Priestia megaterium: one gene and its partner. The protein of the gene in region 2 binds, or shares a complex with, the protein of the main gene of each other region. Links are inferred from orthologs where the notes say so. Each region holds a gene or a part of one and is shown on either strand. Other genes may lie near its edges.

Region 1 (4,108 bases), 4.8 Mb from region 2 along the record:
ATGAATCGCTATAATTAAGCAGAATAAAATTTCTCTCAATCGTCCATACTAACACTAAAAGATTTGGGAGGATTTGTATGTCTATTCATTATTTCTGTAGACATTGTGGCGCAAAAGTCGGTATGATAGAAAAGACAGCTCACAATACAGAAGCACTCGGTTTTAATCACCTGACCGCAGATGAACGAAAAGACTTTATTCACTACCATAATAGTGGAGACATCGTGGTTAAAATTATTTGTGAAGACTGTCAAGAAGCGCTAGAACGAAATCCAGACTATCATCAGTACGAAACATTTATACAATAAAAAGCTTTGGTCTCAAACCAAAGCGTTTTTCTGTTTAGTTTAGACATATCATGGGAGGAGGGAATTCCTTTGCGAGGGATTAGACAGCAATTTGAAGAAAATAAAGAAATTGGAGCTGTTGTCAGCAGTTTAGAAGAAGGTTTGAAAGAACAGTTAGTAACGGGAATTTCCGGTTCAGCTCGATCTGTATTAATGGCACTCTTAAATGAGGATAAAAAATACCCCTTATTAGTAGTGACTCATAATTTATATCAAGCCCAAAAAGTGTATGAAGACCTTTTGCACCTTTTACCGGAAAAAGACGTTTTCTTATACCCTGTTAACGATTTAGTTGCTACAGAAGTGGGGATTGCAAGTCCAGAATTAAAGGCTCAGCGAATTGAAGTACTCAATTATTGGAGTCAACATACAGGTGGAGTAGTTGTAACGCCGCTTGCAGGGATTCGAAAGCTGCTACCTCCTAAAGCAAGATGGGAGCAAACGCAGCTGCCGTTTCAAATGGGAATTGACATCGACGTTGATCATTATTTAAAAAGGTTAGTTGAGTTGGGCTATGAGCGGGCATCGATGGTTTCAGCTCCGGGTGAGTTTAGTGTGCGCGGAGGAATAATTGACATCTATCCGTTAACAGAAGAGTTACCTGTCCGAATTGAACTATTTGATACAGAGATTGATTCCATTCGTACTTTTACAATTGAGGATCAACGCTCTCAAGAGCAGTTAAAAGAAATTTCAATCGGCCCTGCTACGGAAATCATTGTGAGCCAAAATGAAGTGGCCCAAGGAATTGAAGAACTAGAAGCACAGCTGGCTTCGACGCTGCAGCAAGTGAAAAACGCAGCGCTAAAAGCTACCTTAACAGAAAATATTAAAGGTGAAATCGAACAGCTGCGTCAAGGTCAACTTCTTGAAAATATGTTCAAGTATTTATCATTCTTTTACGAATCGCCTGCTAGTTTACTAGATTATTTACCAGAAGGTGGCCTTGTCATCTTTGATGAAACAACTCGAATTCAAGAGACGTCTGATCAGCTTGAAACAGAGGAAGCTGAATGGATAACAGAATTATTAGGACAGGGGCAAATTGTTCGAGATGTTCAATTATCTCATAAGCTCCCATCTCTTATTCAGCGAGCAAAACATCAGTTTTTATACTTATCGTTATTTTTGAAGCACGTATCGTATACGAGTCCGCAAAATATTATTAATATTTCATGTAAGCAGATGCAGCAGTTTTACGGCCAAATGAACTTATTAAAAAGTGAAATTGAACGTTGGAAAAATGCTAATTATACGGTAGTCCTCTTAGGAGCAGATAAAGAGCGCGTGAAAAAACTCGAAGGGGTGCTAGCAGATTATGATATTGATTCATCTATTTTAGATGGAAATGGTCAGCTTGTGCCAGGTCTTGTTCAAATTATTGAAGGCGATTTACAAATGGGCTTTGAACTGCCGATGCAAAAATTAGCAGTTTTAACCGAGGAAGAATTGTTTAAAAAACGGATCAAGAAATCAAAGCGTCGTCAAAAGCTTTCCAATGCAGAGCGTATTAAAAGCTATTCAGAGTTAAACGTAGGTGACTATGTCGTTCACGTGAACCACGGTATTGGCCGTTATTTAGGAATGGAAACGTTAGAGATTAACGGTAATCATAAAGATTATATCCATATCAAATATGAAGGCTCTGACAAGCTGTACGTTCCTGTTGAACAGATTGATCAAGTACAAAAATATGTAGGCTCTGAAGGGAAAGAGCCGAAAGTATATAAACTTGGCGGAAATGACTGGAAGAAAGTGAAACGAAAAGTTGAGTCTTCTGTTCAAGACATCGCTGATGACTTAATTAAACTGTATGCAGAGCGCGAAGCAAGTAAAGGTTATGCATTTTCCCCGGATGGCGATTTACAGAGAGAATTTGAAACAGCTTTCCCTTATCAAGAAACCGAAGATCAGCTTCGTTCTGTACAAGAAATTAAAAAGGATATGGAACATGAAAGACCAATGGATCGTCTGCTTTGTGGAGACGTTGGATACGGAAAAACAGAAGTAGCCATTCGTGCTGCGTTTAAAGCTGTGACAGATGGAAAACAAGTGGCTATTTTAGTACCAACCACTATTTTAGCTCAGCAGCATTATGAAACCATCCGTGAGCGTTTTCAAGACTACCCAATTAATATTGGGCTATTGAGCCGCTTTCGCAGCCGTAAACAGCAGCAGGAAACAATTAAAGGGCTAAAAAATGGGACCGTAGATGTAGTGATTGGTACACATCGTTTACTATCTAAAGATGTGATTTATAAGGATTTAGGGTTGTTAGTTATCGATGAAGAGCAACGTTTTGGTGTAACGCACAAGGAAAAAATCAAGCAAATGAAAGCAAACGTTGATGTCCTTACACTTACAGCAACACCTATTCCACGAACATTACATATGTCTATGTTGGGTGTAAGGGATTTGTCTGTTATTGAAACGCCGCCTGAAAATCGTTTTCCGGTTCAAACATATGTAGTGGAGTATAATCCAGTTCTAGTTCGTGAAGCGATTGAGCGTGAGTTAGCGCGTGATGGCCAAGTTTACTTTTTATATAATCGCGTAGAAGATATTGAACGAAAAGCAGAAGAAATTTCGATGCTCGTGCCTGATGCTAGGGTAACGTATGCCCACGGAAAAATGAATGAAACAGAACTCGAAGCGGTTATCTTAAGCTTTTTAGAAGGCGAATATGACGTGATTGTGAGTACAACTATTATCGAAACAGGAGTAGATATTCCAAATGTAAATACGCTCATTGTTAACAATGCTGATAAGATGGGATTATCACAACTGTATCAATTAAGAGGACGCGTAGGTCGTTCAAATCGCGTGGCATATGCGTACTTTACGTATCATAAAGACAAAGTACTGACAGAAGTAGCTGAAAAGCGTCTGCAAGCTATTAAGGAATTTACTGAATTAGGTTCTGGTTTTAAAATTGCTATGCGTGATCTTTCAATACGTGGCGCCGGAAACCTACTGGGTGCTCAGCAGCATGGATTTATCGATTCTGTCGGTTTCGATCTCTATTCACAAATGCTTAAAGAAGCGATAGAGGAAAGACGCGGGTCTGACGGAGAAAGTGTGAAATTTAATGTGGAAATGAATCTGGACTTAGACGCGTATATCCCTGATCAGTACATTACAGACGGCCGCTTGAAAATTGAGATGTATAAGCGCTTTAGAGGAATTGAAGCACTAGAGGATATTCAAGAATTGCAAGATGAAATGATTGATCGTTTTGGGGAGTATCCGGCTGAGGTTGAGTACTTGTTTAAAGTAGCTGAAACAAAAGTATATGCAACGCAGAACCTAGTAGAATCTATTCTTCAGTCAAAACAAGAAATTTCTATTCTGCTTTCTGAAGAAGCGAGCTCAACGATAGACGGCCAAAAATTATTCATGCTAGGTGATCAATTTGGCAGAATGGTCAGCTTAGGTATGGAAGGCAAGAAAGTAAAATTAGTGGTTAACGTAAAAGGACTTGCTCAAAAAGAATGGCTCAATATTGTGTATCAGTTAGTAAAAGGAGTAGCCACTGTTAAAAAAGAACAAGTTACGAATTAAAAAGAAGGCTCATTTTTGAGCCTTCTTTTTATATAGCCGAAATAAAAATGTCCAAATCCCCATGTTTTGGCGGTTTTTTGGACATTTTTTTAATAAAAGCACACTTTTTAACAAAAAAAGAGATGGTTGGTGAATAGAAGTTGTAGAGTGAAGAATACTAACCTCAACAAAGGTGAACCTTTTATCATATAGCCATCAGT
Region 2 (4,615 bases):
TCGCATCACAAACTCCATGGACATTGCTATCAATGAGACCAAGCGTCGTAGAAGTATTCAAGAAGCTTACAACGAAGAGCATGGTATCACACCGACAACGATTCAAAAAGAAGTTCGAGGCTCAATTCGTGCAACAGTAGTAGCAGAAGATACAGAAACGTATGAAGAAGCACCGGCATTTGATAAACTCAATAAAAAAGAAAAAGCAAAGCTCGTAGAAGAAATGGAACAAGAAATGAAAGAAGCAGCCAAAGCGCTTAACTTTGAACGCGCAGCTGAGCTTCGTGACTTGATTCTAGAATTAAAAGCGGAAGGGTGATAAAACATGGCGATGGAAAAAATCGTGGTAAAAGGTGCACGAGCCCACAATTTGAAAAATATCGATATTGAAATCCCGCGAGACAAATTAGTGGTATTAACAGGGTTGTCAGGTTCTGGTAAATCTTCTTTAGCTTTCGATACAATCTATGCTGAAGGACAAAGACGTTATGTCGAGTCACTTTCGGCGTATGCAAGACAGTTTTTAGGTCAAATGGATAAGCCAGATGTAGATTCGATCGAAGGATTGTCGCCTGCTATTTCAATCGATCAAAAAACAACGAGCCGAAACCCTCGTTCAACCGTCGGAACTGTGACCGAAATCTATGACTATTTGCGCCTTTTGTTTGCTCGTGTAGGAAAGCCGATTTGTCCTAATCATGGAATTGAAATTACGTCTCAAACGATTGAGCAAATGGTAGATAGAATTTTAGAGTACCCTGAACGTACAAAACTTCAAGTACTGGCCCCTGTGGTATCTGGCCGAAAAGGCACCCATGTAAAAGTATTAGAAGATATTAAAAAGGAAGGGTACGTTCGCATTCGAGTAGACGGAGAAATGCGTGAAATAACAGAAGAAATTGAACTGGAAAAAAACAAAAAGCACTCCATTGAAGTAGTGATTGATCGCGTTGTTGTCAAAGAAGGTGTAGCCGCTCGTTTGTCGGACTCTTTGGAATCAGCTCTTCGCCTTGGAGATGGGAAAGTAATTATTGATGTAATAGGTGAGGAAGAATTACTTTTTAGCGAGCATCATGCTTGTCCAAAATGTGGCTTCTCCATTGGAGAACTTGAGCCCCGCATGTTTTCATTTAATAGTCCGTACGGGGCGTGTCCAACGTGTGACGGTTTAGGAACGAAATTGGAAGTGGATAAAGATTTAGTGATTCCTAACTATGACTTAACACTTCATCAGCACGCAATTGCACCTTGGGAGCCAACAAGTTCTCAATACTATCCGCAGCTGCTTGAAGCCGTATGTACACATTACGGCATCGACATGGATGTGCCGGTTCGAGATATCCCGGAACATTTATTTGATAAAGTATTATATGGCAGCGGTAAAGAAAAAATTTATTTTCGCTATGAAAATGATTTTGGCCAAGTAAGAGAAAATCATATCGAATTTGAAGGTGTGCTTCGGAACGTAGAACGCCGTTATCATGAAACAAGTTCTGATTATATCCGTGAGCAAATGGAAAAATACATGGCTCAGCAAGCTTGTCCAAAATGTAAAGGAAATCGTTTAAAACGCGAAAGCTTAGCGGTGCTTATTGACGAAAAGCATATAGGAGATACAACACGCTTTTCAGTAAAAGAAGCATATGACTTTTTTGAAAGTCTCAGTTTATCTGAAAAAGACATGAAGATTGCGGATATGATACTGCGTGAAATTCGTGAGCGTCTAAGCTTTCTCATTAACGTGGGACTTGATTACTTAACATTGAACCGCTCTGCTGGAACTCTTTCAGGAGGGGAAGCGCAGCGCATTCGCTTGGCTACTCAAATCGGTTCTCGTTTGACGGGGGTTCTTTATATTTTAGATGAACCTTCTATCGGTCTTCATCAACGTGACAACGATCGCTTAATTCGCACAATGCAAGACATGCGCGATATTGGAAATACGTTGATTGTTGTAGAGCATGATGAAGATACGATGATGGCAGCTGATTATTTAATTGATATCGGACCAGGAGCCGGCGTACACGGGGGTGCCGTTGTTTCTCAAGGCACGCCTCAGGAAGTGATGGATGATGAAAATTCCTTAACGGGTCAATATCTATCAGGAGAGAAGTTTATTCCACTTCCAGCCGAAAGACGTTCGATAGATAAAGATCGGATGATTGAAATTATAGGAGCAAAAGAAAACAATTTAAAAAATGTAAAAGCAAAGCTTCCGTTAGGTGTATTCACAGCTGTTACAGGTGTATCTGGATCAGGTAAGAGTACGCTTGTAAATGATATCCTTCACAAATCATTGGCGCAAAAGCTGCATAAAGCAAAAAGCAAAGCAGGAGAACATAAAGAAATCAAAGGCATTGAACATTTAGATAAAGTCATTGATATTGATCAGTCTCCCATAGGCCGTACGCCTCGTTCAAACCCTGCAACCTATACAGGTGTATTTGATGACATTCGAGATGTATTTGCCCAAACAAACGAAGCAAAAGTGCGCGGATATAAAAAAGGCCGCTTTAGCTTTAACGTGAAAGGCGGCCGATGTGAAGCTTGTCGAGGAGACGGTATTATTAAAATCGAAATGCATTTCCTGCCAGATGTATACGTTCCTTGCGAAGTCTGCCACGGCAAACGATATAACCGGGAAACTTTAGAAGTAAAATACAAAGATCAAAACATTTCAGATGTGTTGGATATGACAGTTGAAGACGCGCTTCACTTCTTTGAAAACATTCCAAAGATTAAGCGGAAGCTGCAGACCATTTACGATGTAGGACTTGGCTATATCACGCTTGGACAGCCGGCCACTACTTTATCGGGTGGAGAGGCCCAGCGTGTAAAGTTAGCTTCAGAGCTTCACCGTCGCTCAACAGGAAGAACGCTGTACATTTTAGACGAACCGACTACCGGTCTTCATGTCGATGATATCGCACGTTTATTAAAAGTGCTTCAGCGTTTAGTTGAAAATGGAGATACAGTTCTAGTGATCGAACATAATTTAGACGTGATCAAAGCAGCTGATTATCTACTTGATTTAGGGCCTGAAGGTGGAGATAAAGGCGGACAAATTGTGGCTACGGGTACGCCAGAAGAAGTGGCGAAAGTAAAAGAATCCTATACGGGCCATTATTTGAAGCCAATTTTAGAACGTGACCGTAAGCGTATGGAGAAAAAAGTTGAAAAAGCAGAGGCATTAACTCGTTAAAAGACACCAGCATTGGTGTCTTTTTTATAAAGAATGAAACTTTTTAACTCATTAAAACGTAATACATGATATAAGGAGCTGATTATTATGGAAGGAAATCGCATACTATCTTCCTTAAATTATTTTAGCGTTTTCTTTGCACCATTTTTATTACCTATTATTATTTATTTTGTTGTTCATAACATAGAAGTAAAGAAACATGCAAAAACTGCATTTTTGTCACATTTATTACCTATCGCTACAGCGATCTTGTTCTTATTTTTCTTGCTTCCTGCTCTTACTGGCTCTAGTGGAACGGTATTTATTCTTTTAATTGTAGCTTTAGTTGTTGTTTCTTTAGTTAATGTTGTTGTGTTTGTATGGAATATTGTAAAAGGGATACAAATATTAAGCAGATAAAAGTTAAATGACTAAAACGTAAAGAGGAGATGGAAGGTATGAGTGAAAAGCGCAAACAAATTTTACAGATGGTAGAAGAAGGGAAACTTAGCGTAGATGAGGCTTTAACCCTGCTGAATTCACTGGAAAAAGACTCAGCTAATGACTCTTACTATGCTACGCCTGATAAAGCTGAGCTATCCCCTTATGTAGGAGGAAAACAGAAAAAAACGTACGCTTCTAAGTCATCTCAAAGCTCTTTAAAGGAAAAATTATTTACATTTGTAGATCAAACGGTAAAAAAAGTAAAAGAAGGAGATTTAGATTTTAACTTTGGTCCTTCGATTGACGTTCAGCACATCTTTCAGCAATCAGAAGCATATATTCAAGAGATTGACGTAGATTTAGCAAATGGAAGCGTTCAACTCCGACCTTGGGGAAGTACAGAAGTACGAATAGAGTGTGAAGCTGCTATCTACAAAGTAGAGAATTCGGATGAAGCGCGCCGCACTTTCTTGCAGCATACCGCATTTTCCATCGAAAATGGCAAACTGCGCTTTGCAATTCAGCAAAAGCAAATGAAGGTGAAAGCGATTATTTATATTCCAGAAATGGAATATGAACGCGTCAAGCTCCGTATGTTTAATGGTTCAATCGATGGGGAAAGACTAAGCGTACGAGACCTAAAAGCCAAAACAGCTAATGGCACCATCCGCTTTTACGATGTGAATAGCCATTCTCTTGAAATGGAGACATCAAACGGGCATATGGAACTTTCTCGAATACTCGCTTCGAAATGTGAGCTTGAAACAATCAATGGAACGGTTAAATTTGATGGAGATACAAAAAAGATTGATGTTCAGACATTTAACGGGGATATTGATACGTATTTAAAAGGAGAGCGCATTGAAAAAGCATTTTTCAAAACGACTACAGGAAGCATTACGCTCTATACGCCGTCCCACCTCTCCGTTGATGGAGATTTGAAATCTAACTTTGGGAATTTTACGTGTACACTTCCTGAGATGGAAATAG

The links. Proteins that work in one complex are often made in the same cells at the same time.
Region 1: the proteins of uvrA (region 2) and mfd are in contact, whole or in part, in a crystal structure (PDB 4DFC), measured with the Escherichia coli proteins. The link is inferred for Priestia megaterium from one-to-one orthologs.

Annotation. Positions count from the first base shown.
Region 1 is NZ_CP023317.1:51,140-55,247, forward strand. It holds mfd (transcription-repair coupling factor), read left to right. Parts: upstream 1-377; coding sequence 378-3,908; downstream 3,909-4,108. Other genes in the region: pth (aminoacyl-tRNA hydrolase), read left to right, coding at 1-18; CEQ83_RS00280 (anti-sigma-F factor Fin), read left to right, coding at 78-308. UniProt on the Escherichia coli protein: Couples transcription and DNA repair by recognizing RNA polymerase (RNAP) stalled at DNA lesions. Mediates ATP-dependent release of RNAP and its truncated transcript from the DNA, and recruitment of nucleotide excision repair machinery to the damaged site.
Region 2 is NZ_CP023317.1:4,809,145-4,813,759, reverse strand. The notes cover bases 1-3,402. They hold uvrA (excinuclease ABC subunit UvrA), read left to right. Parts: upstream 1-325; coding sequence 326-3,202; downstream 3,203-3,402. Other genes in these bases: CEQ83_RS24730 (hypothetical protein), read left to right, coding at 3,290-3,402; uvrB (excinuclease ABC subunit UvrB), read left to right, coding at 1-319. Also shown: more of CEQ83_RS24730, read left to right, coding at 3,403-3,601; CEQ83_RS24725 (DUF4097 family beta strand repeat-containing protein), read left to right, coding at 3,640-4,615. UniProt on the Escherichia coli protein: The UvrABC repair system catalyzes the recognition and processing of DNA lesions. UvrA is an ATPase and a DNA-binding protein. A damage recognition complex composed of 2 UvrA and 2 UvrB subunits scans DNA for abnormalities.